Regions from separate parts of the Roseixanthobacter liquoris genome, predicted to be linked through region 3. Evidence: predicted binding sites of a transcription regulator. Region 3 holds the regulator's gene; each other region holds the start of a gene.

Evidence for each region. The regulator HrcA, encoded in region 3, represses chaperone genes, less so after heat shock. The targets are predictions, from matches to a motif close to GTTAGCACTCNCNNNNNGNGAGTGCTAAC.
Region 1: the regulator HrcA is predicted to act here: its motif matches at 1,783-1,811, upstream of groES (co-chaperone GroES).
Region 2: the regulator HrcA is predicted to act here: its motif matches at 1,989-2,017, upstream of groES (co-chaperone GroES).

What each region holds. Positions count from the first base shown of each region.
Region 1 covers NZ_CM195537.1:3,071,397-3,074,670, reverse strand. The annotation lists gene groL (chaperonin GroEL) at 1-1,337, opposite strand, end outside; gene groES (co-chaperone GroES) at 1,384-1,671, opposite strand; gene V5F84_RS13760 (usg protein) at 2,023-2,292, shown strand; gene V5F84_RS13755 (exopolysaccharide biosynthesis protein) at 2,415-3,017, shown strand; gene V5F84_RS13750 (carbonic anhydrase) at 3,090-3,274, shown strand, end outside.
Region 2 covers NZ_CM195537.1:1,217,211-1,220,484, forward strand. The annotation lists gene groL (chaperonin GroEL) at 1-1,607, opposite strand, end outside; gene groES (co-chaperone GroES) at 1,656-1,943, opposite strand; gene V5F84_RS05510 (hypothetical protein) at 2,267-2,800, shown strand; gene V5F84_RS05515 (class I SAM-dependent methyltransferase) at 2,908-3,274, shown strand, end outside.
Region 3 covers NZ_CM195537.1:4,415,909-4,419,182, forward strand. The annotation lists gene V5F84_RS19895 (hypothetical protein) at 1-351, shown strand, start outside; gene grpE (nucleotide exchange factor GrpE) at 437-1,069, opposite strand; gene hrcA (heat-inducible transcriptional repressor HrcA) at 1,154-2,254, opposite strand; gene rph (ribonuclease PH) at 2,496-3,209, shown strand; gene rdgB (RdgB/HAM1 family non-canonical purine NTP pyrophosphatase) at 3,209-3,274, shown strand, end outside.

The DNA of each region.
Region 1 (3,274 bases), 1.3 Mb from region 3:
GCGCGGCGCACGATCTCGACGCCGGTCTTCTGGTCGGGATTTTCGACCGTGATGCCGGCCAGCACCGCGATGGAGCGCAGCAGGGCCACGCCGCCGCCGGGGACGATGCCTTCTTCCACCGCAGCGCGGGTGGCATGCAGGGCGTCGTCCACGCGATCCTTCTTTTCCTTCACTTCCACTTCCGTGGAGCCGCCGACGCGGATGACGGCGACGCCACCGGCCAGCTTGGCCAGCCGCTCCTGGAGCTTCTCGCGGTCATAGTCCGAGGTGGTTTCCTCGATCTGCGCCTTGATCTGCGCCACGCGGGCTTCGATGTCGGCCTTCTCGCCGGCGCCGTCCACGATCGTGGTGTTTTCCTTCTCGATCACCACCTTCTTGGCGCGGCCGAGCATGGAGAGATCGACGCTGTCGAGCTTGATGCCGAGGTCTTCCGAGATCGCCTGGCCGCCGGTCAGGATGGCGATATCCTGCAGCATGGCCTTGCGGCGATCGCCGAAGCCGGGAGCCTTCACGGCCGCGACCTTGAGGCCGCCGCGCAGCTTGTTCACGACGAGGGTGGCGAGGGCTTCGCCTTCCACGTCTTCCGCGATGATCACGAGCGGCTTGCCGGACTGCACGACGGCTTCGAGAACCGGCAGCAATTCCTGGAGGCCCGAGAGCTTCTTCTCGTTGATGAGGATGTAGGGATCCTCGAACTCAACGCGCATCTTCTCGGCATTGGTGACGAAATAGGGCGAGAGATAGCCGCGGTCGAACTGCATGCCTTCGACGACATCCAGCTCGCTCTCGGCGGTCTTGGCTTCCTCGACCGTGATCACGCCTTCGTTGCCGACCCGCTCCATGGCCTCGGCCAGGAACTTGCCGACTTCGGCGTCGCCGTTGGCGGAGATGGTGCCGACCTGGGCGATCTCGGCGTTCGAGGTCACCTTCTTGGACTTGGCGGCCAGATCCTTGACGATGGCGTCGACCGCGAGGTCGATGCCGCGCTTCAGATCCATCGGGTTCATGCCGGCGGCCACCGACTTGGCGCCTTCACGGACGATCGCCTGGGCGAGCACCGTGGCGGTGGTGGTGCCGTCGCCGGCGAGATCATTGGTCTTGGACGCGACTTCGCGGAGCAGCTGGGCGCCGAGGTTCTCGAACTTGTCTTCCAGTTCGATTTCCTTGGCGACGGTCACGCCGTCCTTGGTGATGCGCGGGGCGCCGTAGGACTTCTCGATCACCACGTTGCGGCCCTTGGGACCGAGGGTGACCTTTACGGCGTTGGCGAGGATGTCGACGCCGCGCAGCAAGCGATCGCGCGCATCAACGGAGAATTTTACTTCTTTGGCAGCCATGTGCCGTCTCCTGAATTTCGAGGAACGTGGAGGGACAAGCGAATGCTCAGGCGATCACGCCGAGAATGTCGCTTTCCTTCATGATGAGCAGGTCCTGGCCGTCGATCTTCACCTCGGAGCCGGACCACTTGCCGAACAGCACGCGATCGCCGGCCTTCACGTCGAGGGCGACAACCGTGCCGCTTTCGTCACGCGCGCCAGGGCCCACGGAAACCACCTCGCCCTCCTGGGGCTTTTCCTTGGCGGTATCGGGGATGATGATGCCGCCAGCAGTCTTCTGCTCCGCTTCGATGCGCTTCACGACCACGCGGTCATGTAAAGGGCGGAAACCCATTGGGAACCTCCGGTTCGATAATTCGATTCTTCATAGAGTCCGGCCGAACCGCCGCGACCCAGCCTGATCTAGGAGGGGCATTATCCCCCCGCAAGTGTCGGCGGGCGGATTATTAGCACTCTTCGGTGGTGAGTGCTACAGGCGGGGCGAATTCTCCGGCCCCGCGCCGAAGCTGGCCGGAAGGCCCCTGTCGGGCGCCGGCCTCCACGCCTTGTCAGCACTCTCCGGCGGTCGCTGCTAACGCCTTGTATTTGAACGGATATACCAATTTTTAGTCTGGCTCGCGCAAGGTAGCGAGCCGACAATCCTTTTGCCCATGATCGATTGGGGCACCGCACGGAGGTGTCGAAGATGGTTTCCGAGGGTTTTGCGAAACAGATCGCCGGCTACGGCCTGGCCACCGCGCACATTCTTTACCGCATGCCGGACCACCCGGCGTTCTTGCAGAGCTTCATCTGGCAGCAATATGATTTGTGCCCGAAATTTCCCGAGCTGATGAAATTCCTCGCATTCTGGGAACGCGACCTGGACGGCAAGCTGCATTCGGTGGAGGTCACCCACCAGCAATTGATCAAGCCCGCGGAGCTGCGCACGGTCAGCGGGATGTTCGTCTTGCACTGAGCGGCGGCGCGGCGAAACGATCCACGGGAGCCTGGCCAACGGTCGTAAGCGATTGCAGCTTATGCCCTGACAGCGCCGCTTTCCCGGTGCTAAGAGGAAGCTCTGAAGGACCAGAGGCCCCCGTGGATCATCGCACACCGCGCACGTCCGAGCTGCTCGCCGCCGTACTCGCCGCCCAGGAAGGAGAGCGTGTCGCCATCGGCGATCTGATCAATGCGCTGCGCAACCGCGCCTTCGGCATCACCTTCCTTCTGTTCGGCATTCCCAATTGCATTCCCATGCCGCCGGGCATTCCGGTCATCTGCGGCATCGTGCTCGGCCTCATCGGCCTGCAAATGGCCATGGGCCGGCAGGAATTGTGGCTGCCGGAGCGGATCGCCCGCCAGACCTTCTCGCGCAGCATGCTGGAGGCCATCGTCACCCGCTCGCGCCCGACCATCGAGTGGTTCGAGCGCTGGTCGCGCCCGCGGATGGAGCAGTTCGCCGGCCCAACGGCCCGCCGGGTGGTGGGCGCGGTGGTGGTGCTCCTGGGATTCATCCTGCTGCTGCCGATTCCCTTCCTCGGCAATCTGCCGCCGGGGTTCGCCGTCTGCATCTTCGGCCTCGGCCTTGTGGAGCGCGACGGCGCGGTGATCCTCGCCGGCTTCTTCGCCACCGTGCTCGGCATCCTCGTCACCGCCGGCATGAGCTGGGCCATCTGGCAGGGCGCCGTCGCCATCTTCTGACGTCATCCGGGCGCAGCATTTTCCTGCTCTCTTCCCCCGCGACGCCAAGGGCGGGAACGGGCGGGGGCAAGCATGTGCGAGTGTCGGATCCATCGTCCGTTTTCCCTCTCGCGCCGGAGCCTCGTGCTGGGCGGGGCGACGCTGCTCGGCGCTGCCGCCCTGCGCGCCGCACCGGTCCGCGCGCAGGGCGTCCCGGCCGCCGCGCCGAACAGACTCAGCGGCGATGAGGCGCTCACGCGCCTGATGGCCGGCAATGC
Region 2 (3,274 bases), 1.6 Mb from region 3:
GGCATGGCGGGCATGCCGCTGTCCTTCTTGGGCAGCTCGGCGATGAGGGCTTCGGTGGTGACGATCAGGGCGGCGATGGAGGCCGCATCCTGGAGCGCGGTGCGCACGACCTTGGCCGGATCGACGATACCGGCCTGGATCATGTCCACATATTCTTCGCTCTGGGCGTTGAAGCCGAAGTTGGCGTCGTTGGATTCCAGCACCTTGCCGACCACGATCGAGCCTTCCACGCCGGAATTCTCGGCGATCTGGCGGATCGGGGCTTCAAGCGCGCGCAGCACGATCTTGATGCCGGCGGTGATGTCGGAATTGTCGGAGGTCAGCGCCTCGACGGCCTTCTTGGCGCGCAGGAGGGCGATGCCGCCGCCGGGCACGATGCCTTCTTCCACCGCGGCGCGGGTGGCGTTCAGGGCGTCGTCGACGCGGTCCTTCTTTTCCTTCACTTCCACTTCGGTCGAACCGCCGACGCGGATCACGGCAACGCCGCCCGCGAGCTTGGCCAGACGCTCCTGGAGCTTCTCACGGTCGTAGTCCGAGGTGGTTTCCTCGATCTGCGCCTTGATCTGGTTCACGCGGGCTTCGATCTCGGCCTTCTCGCCGACGCCGTCCACGATCGTGGTCTTTTCCTTTTCCAGGATGACCTTCTTGGCGCGGCCGAGCTGGGCCAGCGTCACGTTCTCAAGCTTGATGCCGAGGTCTTCCGAGATCACCTGGCCGCCGGTGAGGATGGCGATATCCTCCAGCATGGCCTTGCGGCGATCGCCGAAGCCGGGGGCCTTCACGGCCGCGACCTTGAGGCCGCCGCGCAGCTTGTTCACCACCAGGGTGGCGAGCGCCTCGCCTTCCACGTCCTCGGCCACGATCACCAGCGGCTTGCCGGACTGAACGACGGCTTCGAGCACGGGCAGGATCGGCTGCAGGCCGGAGAGCTTCTTCTCGAAGATCAGGATGTAGGGATCTTCGAGGTCGGCGATCATCTTCTCCGCATTGGTGACGAAATAGGGAGAGAGATAGCCGCGGTCGAACTGCATGCCTTCGACGACTTCGAGCTCGGTCTCGGCGGTCTTGGCTTCCTCGACCGTGATGACGCCTTCATTGCCCACGCGCTGCATGGCGCCGGCGATCATCTCGCCGATGGACGAATCGCCGTTGGCGGAAATCGTGCCGACCTGCGCCACTTCGGCGGAGGACGACACCTTCTTGGCGCGGCCCTTGATGTCGGCGATGGCGGCGGCGACGGCGAGGTCGATGCCGCGCTTGAGATCCATCGGGTTCATGCCGGCGGCGACCGACTTGGCGCCTTCCTTCACGATCGCCTGGGCGAGCACCGTGGCGGTGGTGGTGCCGTCGCCGGCGAGGTCATTGGTCTTGGAGGCGACTTCGCGCACCAGCTGGGCGCCGAGGTTCTCGAACTTGTCTTCCAGCTCGATTTCCTTGGCGACGGTCACGCCGTCCTTGGTGATGCGGGGGGCGCCGAAGCTCTTCTCGATCACGACGTTGCGGCCCTTGGGGCCGAGCGTCACCTTCACCGCATTGGCGAGGATATCAACGCCGCGCAGCATCTTCTCGCGGGCATCGCCGGAAAATTTTACGTCCTTGGCAGCCATGTGCCGTCTCCTGAATAATTAATGCGAGGGAAGCGAAAGGGCGAACCTTCAGGCGATGACGCCGAGGATGTCGCTTTCCTTCATGATGAGCAGGTCCTGGCCGTCCACCTTCACTTCGGTGCCGGACCATTTGCCGAACAGAACGCGGTCACCCGCCTTCACGTCGAGCGCGACCACCTTGCCGCTTTCATCGCGGGCGCCGGGGCCCACGGCCACGACCTCGCCCTCCTGGGGCTTTTCCTTGGCGGTGTCGGGGATGATGATTCCGCCGGCGGTCTTCTGCTCGGCTTCGATGCGCTTCACGACCACGCGGTCATGCAAAGGGCGGAAGGACATGGGCATGATCCTCTTGGTATTGGAGCGGGCCGGAGGCCCGCGGTCTTTGGCACTCGCGCGATGGGAGTGCCAATCCCGGCCGGAGATAAGGAGCCGCCGCCCGCGCGTCAAGGCAGGTGGACTTACCAATGTGTAAGAGATGGCCGCATAAAGTGACATCCAGAGCATGCCGGGGCGGCGGCGACGCGAATTTGTGTGCAGGGCCAAGCATCGACGCCGCGACGAACAGGCTTTATGGTTGCGCCTCGCCCTGTTTCCCCGACGGGCGCGGTGCCGCATGCGGGTTGCCGTATTCGAGTAAGCTCTCGCCTCGGAGTTTGTGAATGTCTCAGTCCGCAGTTCGGTCCGTCGCCGGGGATGCCTGCGACACCGGCCCTGTTCGCCGTTCCGCCATCTCCTTCTATCGCCTCGGCATGGTCGCCGCCGTCATCGGCGGCCTCGGGCTCGGCGCCTGCGCCACCGGCCCGAGCGAGCCGCCCCCGCCGGCGGCGCCGCAATATACCAGCCCGATTCCCGCCGCCAGCCTGGTCGGCCGCTACGGCCTCGCCGCGTTCCACCGCCCCGAGGACGCCGCCCGCACCGAGACCCAGGCGCGCGCGCAATGCAGCAATCCCTATGTCATCACCGCCGGTCCCAATGGCGGCGTGATGATGTATCTCGCCGACGACAACAAGCTCACCGAGCTGGTCTCCAAGGCGGCCGGCGGCCCCACCTTCATCGGGCCGCCCGAGGATCCCGCCGGCGGCGAGCGCGACCGCCAGGTGCTGCGCTGGGATGGCCAGGTGCTGGTGCTCAAATGGGTGGACCCGGAAGTCTCCAAGCGCTACGGCACCATGGTCTACGTGCGGTGCAGCTGACCCGGCGCCCTCAGGCGGCGGCGATGGTCCGCCGCCCCACGGGCGACGTTTGAACTGTCGCGGCGCACGGCGGGGACCGGTGCGCGCGCGGCGTCCTTGAGGGCCGGATGGATCGTTCAGAAAAGCTGCTTTACGGCATCGACAAGAGCATGCGCGTGCTCGAGATCGGGCCGCTGTTTCGTCCCGTATGCAGCCGGGAAGAGGGATGGAACGTCTATTCCATCGATCACGCCAGCGAACAGGAATTGCGGGAGAAATACCGCAACCATGTGGACGTGGACGTCTCGCGCATCGAGCGCGTGGACTTCGTGTGGCGCGGCGGCCCGATGGTGGACGCCATCCCCAAGGTCTATCACGGCGCGTTCGATGCCTGCATCGCCAGCCATGTGCTCGAACATATCCCGGACCCCATCGCGTTCCTGCGCTCGCTGGCGATCCTGCTGAAGCCGGGCGCGGTGATCGCGCTCGCTGTGC
Region 3 (3,274 bases):
AAGGACGTGTTGGAAAGCGCGAACCAGCCGATCTTCGTCGTCGGCGTTTCGCCCGGAACGCCGCGCGAGGATGATCGCGGACAGTTCGCCCTGCGCTCCCTCTCCTCGGTGCCGGCGGTCCGCGACATGCACATCGATCGCGCCGAGCCCCTGCGCATCGGCGGCCAGCCCGGTTTTGAGATCATCGCCACCGCAAAGGACGCCGCCTCGGGAGCGGACGTGCGGGTGATCCAGTGGCTGCGGTTCGGCTCGAACGCCCATATCCGCATGATCACGGTGGTGAAGGCGGACGCCTTCCAGGATACCTACACCCGCGTGCGGGCGATCCGCGACGGCCTGGACTCAAACTGAGCGCACCCCCCGCATCCAAATAAAAAGCCGCCGCGTGCCATGACGCGGCGGCTTTTGTTGATCCGGACCGGCCGAAAGGCGCGCGTCAGTTGGCGGAACCGTTCTCGGCCTTGGCCTCGCCGGGCGCCACCTTGGGGCCGCCGCGCGAAACGCCAACCATGGCGGGGCGCAGCACCCGGTCGCCGATCACATAGCCGGACTGAACCACCTGCACGACGGTGCCGTTGGGCACGCTCGCGTCGGGCACCTCGAACATGGCCTGGTGCAGATTGGGGTCGAATTTCTCGCCCACCGGCTCAACCTTGCGGATGCCGTGCTTTTCCAGGCCCTTGTGAAGGCTGCGCTCGGTCAGTTCCAAGCCGTCGAGCAGCGCCTTGAACGCGCCTTCCGCCTTTTCCTTGGCTTCCGTCTCGACCGCGCCGAGGGCGCGGGCAAGGTCGTCGGCCACGTTCAAGACGTCGCGCGCGAAGGAGGCGATGCCATAGGTCTTGGCGTCGGCCACTTCCTTTTCGGCCCGGCGGCGGATGTTCTCCGCTTCCGCATAGGCGCGCAGGAACTTGTCCTTCAGGTTCGCGACCTCGCTCTCCAGCCTCTGCTTCTCCGCCTGGAGTCCGCCGGCCTCGCTCCCCTCGGCGAGCGCGTCCATTTCCGCCCCCTCCGGATCGGAGTTCAGGTCGGTATGGGGCTTCGCGTCGTTCGCGCCACCCTGATCGCTCATGCCCATGTCCTCGTCGCTAACAACACCGCCCCACGGGCAGGTGCACCGATTTCGCCCCGCATATCGGGGGCGTGGCGGGAAAAATCAAGCCGCGTCGGCCCCCGGAGCCCCCAGAACGCGGCTGACGACCCGCGCGGTGAAGTCCACCATGGGCACGATGCGCCCATAATTGAGCCGCGTCGGGCCGATCACCCCCAGCACACCCAGCACCCGGCCCTGGCTGTCGTGATAGGGCGCGACGATGGTGGAGGAGCCGGAGAGGGAGAATAGTTTGTTCTCCGAACCGATGAAGATGCGCAGGGACTGGGCATCCTCCGCCCGTCCCAGCAGGTCCACCACGTCGCGCTTGGATTCCAGGTCGTCGAACAACAGGCGAATGCGTTCGAGATCCTCCAGCGCATGGAGGTCCTCCAGCAATTTCGCCTGTCCGCGCACGATCAGCTTGCGCTCCGCCGGCCCGTCGCCGGACCAGGAGGCAAGCCCCGCCTCCACCACCCGCGCGGTGAGGGCGTCCAATTGCTGGCGCAGCTCGCTCAACAGGCCCTCCATCTCCGCCCGCGCCTCGGCGAGGGTGCGGCCGCGAATATGGGCGTTGAGGAAATTGGTGGCCTCCGTCAGCGCCGAAACCGGCAACCCCATGGGAAGCGGCACGGCCCGGTTTTCCACCTGCCCGTCCTCGGACACGAGGATCACCAGCGCGCGGTTGGTATCCAGCGGCACGAATTCCACATGCTTGAGGCGCGGATCGGTCTTGATCGCCGTGACCACGCCGGCCCCGCGCGACAGGCCGGAGAGCAGGGCCGAGGCCTCGCGCAGCACGCCGTCCACCGTATAGCCCTTGGCGGCGGCGGCGACCTGGGATTCGATGTTGCGGCGATCGCCCTCGCTGACATCGCCGATTTCCATCAGCGCATCGACGAAGAAGCGCAGCCCGCGTTCGGTCGGCAGGCGGCCGGCGCTGGTATGCGGCGCATAGATCAGCCCCGCCGCCTCCAGGTCCGCCATCACGTTGCGCACGGAGGCCGGCGACAGCGACATGGGGATCAGGCGGGCGATGTTGCGCGAGCCCACCGGCTCGCCCGTCGCGAGATAGCTTTCCACGATCTGGCGGAAGATCTCGCGCGAGCGCTCGTCGATCTGGCCGAGGGCCGCTGAAAAGGGAGGAATGATGGGATCGATGGGCAAGGCCTCACTCCGGATCGGGCGGGCGGGATAAAGCGGGCGGAGAGATTCGCGGCACCGGCGGGGGCAGTCCCTGATGCCGCAGATCATCCCGCCCGATATCTTGCCGGTTATCCTGCCGCGACACCATCGCCTGTTCGCACACCGCGCCCGCCTGAACCATGAGGCAGCATACCACGCCCCTTGCTCCCGCGCGCGCCCACCCCTAAAACGACGGCCAGTTTCATAACGGATTGGACAAATTATGCGCCCGAGCCGCCGCGCGAGCGACGAGATGCGAGCCGTTTCCTTCGAGCGCAACGTTCTGCGCCATGCCGAGGGCTCGTGCCTCGTCAAGTTCGGCGACACCCATGTGCTGGTGGCGGCGACCCTGGAAGAGCGCCTGCCGCCGTGGCTGAAGGGCCAGGGCCGGGGCTGGGTGACGGCGGAATATTCCATGCTCCCCCGCGCCACGTTGGAGCGGACCCGGCGCGAATCCACCACCGGCAAGCAATCCGGCCGCACCCAGGAGATCCAGCGGCTGATCGGCCGCTCGCTGCGCTCGGTGACCGACCTCGTCGGCCTCGGCGAACGCCAGATCACGCTCGATTGCGACGTGCTGCAGGCGGACGGCGGCACCCGCACCGCCGCCATCACCGGCGCCTGGATCGCCCTGCACGACTGCATGAGCTGGATGTATTCGCGCTCCATGCTGAAGACCATCCCCCTGCGCGAGCATGTGGCGGCCGTCTCCTGCGGGATTTTCGAAGGCACCCCCGTGCTCGATCTCGATTATCCCGAGGACAGCAAGGCGGAGACCGACGCCAATTTCGTCATGACCGGCTCCGGCGGCATCGTCGAGATCCAGGGCACGGCGGAAAAGACCCCATTCACGGAAGCGGAATTCCTGCAATTGCTCACGCTCGCCCGCACCGGCATCAACCAGCTGGTGGATTTGCAGAAGCAGGCGGTGGCCTGATGTCCCATCGCCGGCTCGAAGGGCGGCTCGTTGTCGCCACGCACAACAAGGGCAAGCTCATCGAG